DNA from 2 places in the Streptomyces sp. R41 genome. Region 1 is predicted to be linked to the other one. Evidence: riboswitches for the same ligand, from Rfam matches in the RefSeq annotation. Region 1 holds a riboswitch; the other holds the start of a gene.
What was found. A riboswitch is a leader RNA that binds a small molecule or an ion and turns the genes downstream of it on or off. The one in region 1 is predicted to bind cyclic di-AMP.
Positions count from the first base shown of each region.

Region 2: another riboswitch for cyclic di-AMP. It lies ahead of AB5J53_RS28345 (transglycosylase SLT domain-containing protein); the one in region 1 lies ahead of AB5J53_RS23325 (M23 family metallopeptidase).

Region 1 covers NZ_CP163443.1:5,096,033-5,100,438, reverse strand. The annotation lists gene AB5J53_RS23340 (dihydrofolate reductase family protein) at 1-200, shown strand, start outside; tRNA gene AB5J53_RS23335 (tRNA-Met) at 294-367, shown strand; gene AB5J53_RS23330 (PP2C family protein-serine/threonine phosphatase) at 505-1,707, shown strand; cyclic di-AMP (ydaO/yuaA leader) riboswitch at 1,941-2,097, shown strand; gene AB5J53_RS23325 (M23 family metallopeptidase) at 2,109-3,146, shown strand; gene AB5J53_RS23320 (aldo/keto reductase) at 3,316-4,260, shown strand.
Region 2 covers NZ_CP163443.1:6,182,191-6,186,596, reverse strand. The annotation lists gene AB5J53_RS28355 (CocE/NonD family hydrolase) at 1-1,172, shown strand, start outside; gene AB5J53_RS28350 (hypothetical protein) at 1,207-1,536, shown strand; cyclic di-AMP (ydaO/yuaA leader) riboswitch at 1,774-1,966, shown strand; gene AB5J53_RS28345 (transglycosylase SLT domain-containing protein) at 1,970-2,719, shown strand; gene AB5J53_RS28340 (HAD family hydrolase) at 2,713-3,540, opposite strand; gene AB5J53_RS28335 (FAD-dependent oxidoreductase) at 3,850-4,406, opposite strand, start outside.

The sequences.
Region 1 (4,406 bases):
GTCGGGCCTCCCGGCCCGCGCCGTGCGCCCGGCTGATTCTCGACGCGGGGGTACGGCGGGTTGTCACCGCCTGGCGGGAGCCCGACACGTTCGTCGCCGGGGCCGACGGGAACGGGCTCCTCGTGGCCGAGGGCGCCGACGTGGTCGTACTCCCGGAGTACGAGGAGCGGGCCATGGCGCCCAACCGGCACCTTTTGTGAATCCCGCCGACACCTGCCGCTGAGGCATGCGCGGGGGCGCGTTTAAACGTGTGTGCTTCGGGTCCCGCGGATGGCGTACACTGGTTTCAACGACGCGGGGTGGAGCAGCTCGGTAGCTCGCTGGGCTCATAACCCAGAGGTCGCAGGTTCAAATCCTGTCCCCGCTACTGAAGGCCAAGGGCCGGAACTCGGATTCACGAGTTCCGGCCCTTGGTGTTTGCCGGCCACGGCCTCATACGTCCCCACATCCCCCGGTCGGTCCACACCGGTCGCCCCCCGCTCCCGCTCCGGGAAGCCTGGACGGGTGGGGCAGCAAACAGGCGAGCAGCGGGCCGAGGGCCCGTACGACCGGTCCGGTGGACGGCTGCCCGGCGATCCCGTGCCCGACCCCGGCCTCGATGACACCCCGCCCCGCGGCCCCGCGGACCCGGGCAGGCGCAGGATCTCGAAGGCGCGGGCCTTCGTCCGGGCGCTCCCCGCGCTGCTCATCGTCGTCGGGGCCTTCTACGACTACTTCACGCCGTCGGACTTCACCGCGTCCCCTCTCTTCACGGCCGCGCCGCTCGTGGCCGCGCCCCTGTACTCGCTGCGCGGCACGGTGCTCACCGGTGTCGCGGCCATCGCCGCGGTGCTCACGATCCACATCAGGCTCAGCATCGTCCTGAACGTCGGCTCGGTCACCGAAGTGGTCACGGTGGCCACGGCCGGCGTCCTGGCCGTCGTGATCAACATCCTCGTCCGCCGCAGCGACGCACGGCTCGCCACGGTCCGGGAGATCGCCGAGTCCGCCCAGCGCGCCGTGCTGCCGGAACCCGACGAGCGGATCGGCGGCCTCGAGGTCGCGGTGCGGTACGAGGCCGCGCAGGCGGACGCGTTCATCGGTGGCGACCTGTACGCGGTGCAGGACTCCCCGCACGGCGTACGGCTGGTCGTGGGCGACGTACGCGGGAAGGGCATGGGCGCGGTGGCCGCCGTCGCCGTCGTCATCGGGGCGTTCCGGGAGGCGGCCGAGCAGGAGGCGACGCTGGAGGCGGTCGCGCAGCGTCTGGAGCGCGCGCTGGCGCGCGAGGGCACCCGGCGCGACGGCCTCGACGCCTTCGAGGGGTTCACCACGGCCGTACTCGCGGAGATCCCGCACGGCGAGGACGTCGTACGGATCGTCAACCGCGGCCATCCGTCGCCGCTGCTCCTGCACGCGGACGGCACGCTCGTCACGCTCGACGCCGAGGATCCCGCACTGCCGCTCGGCATGGGCGAGTTGGGCACCTGGCCCGACCGGGCGGTGCGGGCCAAGTTCCCGCGCGGTGCGACGCTGCTCCTCCACACCGACGGCCTGTCCGAAGCCCGCGACGAGTGCGGGGACTTCTACGATCCCGCCGCGCGCCTCGCCGGACGGGTCTTCCCCGGTCCGGACGCCCTGCTGGCGGCCCTCGCCGAGGAGGTCCGCCGGCACACGGGCGACGGCACGACGGACGACATGGCACTGCTTGCCGTGCGGCGTTCTTGATCGTTGTCACGAGGGGTGATCGGGCGGTGTCCCTCCGCATAACGACTGACACACCGTCAACTGAATCGATGTTTATGCGACGTGGTCAACTCGCCCGATTTAGGCCGGTGGTGACCCCAAAGTCCTGGCCAAAAGCGTTAACGATCAGTCCGAACAGCTTGGAATCCGGTACCCGGGTCTATTAACGTTCGATAACGCAGCGCGGTCGTCCCAGCCGTCACAAGAGGCGGCTCCGTGCGCACGCGCCGAATCCCGCAAGGGAACCGGGGAACCACCAACTTGGGGTGAATCGAGCGTCTTTCACGGTGAACAAACCGTGGTTGACGCGCGTAGGAGACCTTCCTGCTCCGAACCCGTCAGCTAACCCGGTAGGCGAGAAGGAAGGAAAGGAGCACGCCCACGTGGCGTCCAACCGGCCTGCCCAGCAAACCTCGTTCGCGCCCAACGACACACAGCCCTTCGGCTACGCGTACGGCAACGACGAGGGTCCTTGGGAGGAGTGGAACCCCACCGAGGATTCCGTCCGTCCCGTCCGCGGCCGGCACCGCGTCAGCAAGCAGCGCGGCGGAGGACTCGCCCGCAGCTCCACGGTTCTCGGCGTAGGCGTCATCGCGGCCGTCGGCGCGGGCGGCATGGCCACCGCGGCACCCGGCAAGCCGCCGGTGTCGATCTCGCTGCCCGACCTGTCGTCGGTCACCGAATCCGCCAAGGCCCTGATATCCGACGGCGGCACCAGCGCGCCGAAAGGCTCCGCCACTCCGCTCACCAGCGCCGGTCTGACCAGCACCGACGCCGCGCAGGGCACCACCGACGCGGGCGAGGCGCTGCGCGCCCGCATCATGCAGCAGGCCGAGTCGCAGCAGGACCAGGTCGACACCGCGGCCCAGGACGCCGCCGAGGCCGCCGCCGCGAAGCAGGCCGTCGCGCTCGCCGCCAAGCAGCAGGACGACGCCGCGGCCAAGGCCGCCGCCGCGAAGAAGAAGGCGGAGGAGGAGGCCAAGGCGAAGGCCGAGGCGGAGCGTCTCGCCGAGCTCGCCAAGAGCTACTCGCTGCCCACCTCCTCGTACACGCTGACCTCGCGTTTCGGCGAGGCCGGCTCCATGTGGTCCTCCGGCTACCACACCGGCCTCGACTTCGCCGCGCCCACCGGCACGCTGATCAAGGCGATCCACAGCGGCACCGTCACGGAGGCGGGCTGGGCCGGCGCGTACGGCTACCGCACGATCCTCACCCTCGACGACGGTACGGAGCTGTGGTTCTGCCACCAGTCGTCGATCAGCGTCAGCGTGGGCCAGAAGGTCGCCACGGGTGACGTGATCGGGCGCGTGGGCGCGACGGGCAACGTCACCGGGCCGCACCTGCACCTGGAGGTCCACCCCGGCGGCGGCGACGCGATCGATCCGATGGCGTGGCTGCGCAGCAAGGGCCTCAACCCCTGACACGTACGTTCCTGATCCCCGGTGGTCCTGACGGCAACCCCCCCGACGTCAGGGCTGCCGGTCAGGCGTTTGCGGAGCCGGGTGTGCGTCGTGTGCGGAGTCGCGTGCGGGCCCAGGTGCGGAGTCGGGTCCGGAATATAACCATCCGGTACGGATGTTGAAGTTGAACATGACTTCTCTGCGCAAGTTCGGTTCCTCCGACCTCGAGGTCTTCCCGCTGTCCCTCGGTGGCAACGTCTTCGGCTGGACCGCCGACGAGGCCCAGTCCTTCGCCGTGCTCGACGCGTACGCGGCCGCCGGCGGCAACTTCCTCGACACGGCCGATTCCTACTCGGCGTGGATCGAGGGCCACAAGGGCGGCGAGTCCGAGACCATCATCGGCAAGTGGCTCAAGGCGCGCGGCAACCGCTCCGACGTCGTGGTCGCCACCAAGGTCAGCCAGCACCCCGAGTATCCGGGGCTGTCCGGCGCCAACATCAAGGCCGCGGCCGACGCGTCCCTGCGCCGTTTGGGCACCGACTACATCGACCTCTACTACACGCACTTCGACAAGCCCGAGGTGCCGGTCGAGGAGATCATCGGGGCGCTCGATGAGCTGGTGAAGGCCGGCAAGGTGCGCCACATCGCCGCGTCCAACATCTCGGCCGAGCGGCTCCAGGAGTCCCTGGAGTTCTCCGACCGCGAGGGGCTCGCGCGATACGTCGCCCTCCAGCCGCACTACAACCTCGTCTCGCGCGACACGTACGAGGGTGCTCTGCGGGACGTCGCCTCCCGCTCCGGCCTCGCGGCCGTCCCGTACTACGCTCTCGCGTCGGGCTTCCTCACCGGCAAGTACCGGCCCGGGACGACGGTGGACTCGCCTCGGGCTCAGGGGGCGGCCAAGCACCTTGAGACGGAGCGAGGGCTTCGCGTGCTCGCCGCCCTCGACGAGGTCGCCCAGGCGCACGACGCCCCTGTCGCCACGGTCGCCCTCGCCTGGCTGGCAGCCCAGCCCACGGTCGCGGCGCCCATCGCTTCGGCGCGGACGCCCGAGCAGCTTCCGGCGTTGCTGGGGGTGGGGGACCTGGTCCTGACGGACGGGGAGCTGAGCAAGCTGACGGAGGCGTCGGCGTAACCACCGGGTTTCTTCGCCCCCTCCGCCCCTGCCCATTCCCGTCCCTGGGGCTCCGCCCCAGACCCCGTTCGCGCAGTTCCCCGCGCCCCTGAAAAGGGGCGCGGGGAACTGCGCGATCCTTTGAGCGGGGGTCTGGGGGCGGCAGC
Region 2 (4,406 bases), 1.1 Mb from region 1:
ACCGGGGCCTGCCGCCCGGCCCGGCGATCGGCTTCCTCCAGGAGACCCTGCGCTGGTGGGACCACTGGCTCCGGGACAAGGACACGGGCGCCCTGTCCACCCCCGTCCTCCGCTCGTACGTGATGGACGCGCACCCCCCGGCGACGGTGTACCCGGAGCTCCCCGGCCGCTGGGTGGGCGACCCCGCCTGGCCCTCTCCCTCCGTCACCCCCGTCTCGTACGCGCTCCAGGGCGACCCCGTGCTGATCCGCTCACCCCAGCACACAGGTGCGGACGCGGGCCGCTTCTTCCCCCTCGGGAACGACTCGGACCTGCCTCCGGACCAGCGGGAGGAGGACGCGCGATCCGCCTGCTTCGAGTTCGAAGTACCGGAGGAGACCTGGGTGTTGGGCCGCCCGAGAGTCCGGCTGCGGCTGACGTCCTCGGCTCACCGGGGCCAGGTGATCGCCCGCCTCTGCGACGTGGCCCCCCACGGAGCCTCGACACTCGTCACCCGGGGTGTGCTGAACCTGTCATCGCGCCATGGTCGTGACCAGGCGGTTCCCTGGAAACCAGGTGCTACGGAGGAGGTGGTCTTCGACCTGAACGGCATCGGCTACGCCTTCCCGCCGGGCCACCGCATCCGCCTCTCCGTCTCCTCCGCGTACTGGCCCTGGATCTGGCCGCAGCCGGGCTCGGAGGCCGGCTTCGCCCTGGACCCGATGGGCAGCACGCTGGAACTCCCGGTCAGGGCACGGGAGTCGACGTCCGCCATCACTTTCGAGGAACCGGAGCAGTCCGAACCGCTGGGGGTGGTCGTCCCGACGACGCTGGACGAACCCCGCCCGGAGCGCCTGGTGGTCCGCGACGTGGCTGCCAGCGCGTGGCGCCTGGAGGTCGACCCGCGCTACGGCGGCACCCGCGTGTACCCCGACGGTCTCGAATTCACCGAGAACGCGCTGGAGACGTACACCATCAAAGACTCCGCCCCTCTGTCCGCTCGCGCCCGCTCGACGTGGTCGGTCCGGTTGCACCGCCCGGACCTACCCTGGGACGCGCGCATCTCGACGACCTCCGAAATCACCTGCGACGCCGAGGACTTCATCACCTCCAACGAGGTGATCTGCAAGGACGGCGACGAGGTGGTCTTCCACCGGACCTGGGAGAAGCGGATCCCCCGAACGGCGGGCTAGAAGGGCGAGGGTGCCGTACGGAACCCTGAGGAGCATGGCGCAGACGCGGACCGAGGAATTCCTGATGGACCTCGACGAGGGCATGCTCGCGTACTTCCGCGAGATGGCCCACGAGATGGTCACGCGCTTCGGGATCTCGCGGGCGGAAGCGGTAGCGAGGATCAACAGGGCATACGAAGGGCGGAAGTTCGCGCCGTACCCCGATCTGATGTGCCACGAACTCCCCGAATACTGGGGCTACGGCCTCTACTTCAAGCCCAACGCCGGCCGCCTCCCCGACGACGACCCCGACACGGACCTCTCCGTGTGGGAGGTGCGGCCGGCTCCTCCCCGGCATTCCCCGGTCTGGACGCTCGAAGCGTAATGCCCGAATTGAAAGCATTGCCGCTTTAATGGCCTTGGTCGCGTGAATTGGGTCACGTCCGAGCCGCCCTCGCGCCACACTCCACCACCTCGACTTCCCCTTCGCGAAAGGCAAGTTGAGGATCACATTCCGCCCCAATCGGGCAATTCAACCCTTCCTTTTCCCAGGTTAAAGCGGGCTGAGGCGGGAATTCGGGGCTTGTTCCCGACATGTGCTCTCGCATACGTTCGCCCCGATCCGAGCGGATCGCCGAATCCTGCCGCCGCTCGGAAACCCACCCACCCACGCAAGCACGGCAGGAGCGGGGGACCCAGGTAAGCCGCCGATCCGGACTCCGGAACGGCTAGGGGTGAAGCCGCGCCCAGCGCGCGGCCGGGCACCTCCCGCCCGAACCCGACAGCTCACCTCGCAGGCGCCGGAGAGGAATGTCGTCATGCCCGCACGAGGCAAGCACTACCGCCGCAAGACCAGCAGCCCGTTCACCCGCTGCATGATCGCCGCAGGCACGAGCGGAGCCGCGCTCGTCCTCCCGCTCGTGAGCGCCACCAGCGCGCACGCCGCCCAGCCGACGCAGGCGCCGCAGGTCACGAAGGCCGCCGCAGTCACGATCACCGACGTCCAGCTCGTCACCTACAAGGTGGTCGCGGGCGACACCCTGTCCAAGATCGCGCAGAAGTACCCGCAGAGCGGCGGCTGGAAGAAGCTGTACGACGCCAACCGCGCGGTGATCGGTGCGAACCCGTCGGTCCTCCCCCCGGGCCTGACGCTGACGGTGGGCACGAAGACCGTGAAGCTGGGCTCGACGACCAAGGCGAGCACCAAGTCCGCGACGACGGCCACTCCCGCCTCCGTGAAGACGTACGCCAACAACCTCGACGGCTGGATCAAGCAGTCGCTGGACATCATGGGCAAGGCGGGCATTCCGGGCACCTACAACGGCATCCACCGCAACGTCATGCGCGAGTCCTCCGGCAACCCCCGGGCCATCAACAACTGGGACTCCAACGCTGCCGCCGGCATCCCGTCCAAGGGCCTCCTCCAGGTCATCGACCCGACCTTCAAGGCGTACCACGTCCCCGGCACCTCGATGGACCCCTACGACCCGGTCGCGAACATCACCGCGGCGTGCAACTACGCGGCGGCGAAGTACGGCTCGATCGACAACGTCAACGGCGCCTACTGAGACACGTTCTCCCGGGCCCCGAAGAGCCGCTCCAGCACCACCGCGATCCCGTCCTCCTCGTTCGACAGGGTCACCTCGTCGGCCACCGCCTTCAGTTCCGGGTGGGCGTTGGCCATGGCGACGCCGCGGGCGGCCCAGTCGAACATGGGGATGTCGTTGGGCATGTCGCCGAAGGCGAGGGTGGCGGCGGGGCTGAGGCCGAGGTGGGCGGCGGCGAGGGCGAGCCCCGTCGCCTTGGTCACGCCGCATGGCTGGAGTTCGACGGTGCCCGGCCCCGACATGGTGACCGTCGCCAGCGAGCCGACCACTCCCCGCGCCGCCGACGCCAACTCGTCGTCGGACAGGGAAGGGTGACGGAGCAACACCTTGCTGATCGGCTCCGTCCAGAGGTCGTCGCGGCGCGGCACCCGTACCGCAGGCAGCGTCGGATGCGGCATGACATACCCCGGCTCGATGAGCGTCAGGCCGTCCACACCGTCCTGGTCCACCGCCGCGTAGAGCAGCCCGACCTCCGCCTCGATCTTGCCGAGGGCGGTTTCCGCCAGCTCCCTGTCCAGGGTCACCGACCACAGCAGACGGTGCGCCCCGGCGTCGTACAACTGCGCCCCCTGCCCGCACACCGCCAGTCCCTCGCCGCCGAGTTCGTCGAGGAGCGGTCGGACCCTCGGCGCCGGCCGTCCCGTCACCACCAGATGCTGGGCACCCTCGGCCGTGGCTCTCGCCAACGCGGCGCGCGACCGGTCGGAGAGTGTGTCGTCGCCGCGCAGCAGCGTTCCGTCCAGGTCAGTGGCGATGAGTGAATATGCAGTCGGAGCGGCCATGATCCGAAGAATACGGATCGAACGACTCATCGGCCCGGCGTGAACCGGACGACGTCCGGTATCCCGTCAGCAACGCCGTTCACCGCACGGGCGGTTTGGATGGTACTGGCGTTACGGGCCGTACTGGCCGTACGTGGTCCACTTCTGCTCACACCGAGGTGCGCCACCGTGCCCGCGTCCAACGTCGACTCCCAGATGCGCAGTTGGCCTGCCGCGAGCACGCGGGTAGGGCGAGCGTCTTGACCCGCGCGGATGTGATCCGACGGCGAGGGGGCGCACCCATTTGCAAGGGCGCCCCCTGCCCCCAACTCACGCGTGCGCAGCCACCAAGTGCTTGGCCAACCGCGGTGAAGCGAACTCCGTCCCGCACACGAACCGCATCACCGGCCCGTACGAAGCCGACGCCAGCAACCCCGTGAAGTACAGCCCGGGCACGGACGACCGATATCCCGCGCCGAGTTTCGGCGTACCCCGGCTGACCGCCAGCTCGGTGCGCAGCTCGTGTCCGAGGAAGTCCATCGCGGCGATGTCGACGCGATATCCGGTCGCGGCTATGACGTGGTCGGCGGAGAGCTCCTCGGTCCGGCCCCCGTGGGTCTGGACGGACAGGACGGGGTGGCCGTCGGGGGTGCCGGCGCGGACGATCCGGGAGACCTCGCGCACGTCGACCTTGCCCTCGAAGCGGTCGCGCAGCCACCAGGCACCGAGCGGACCGAGCACACGGCGGACCAGATAGTGCCGGGTCTGCGCGGGCAGATAGCGGTAGGGCTGCGGGTAGTAGCTCAGCGCCCACAGGGACCAGGCGCGGCCGAAGGGCGACTCGGGGCGCAACTTGGGCTGCTTCCACGGGGGCGCGCCGAAGTCGA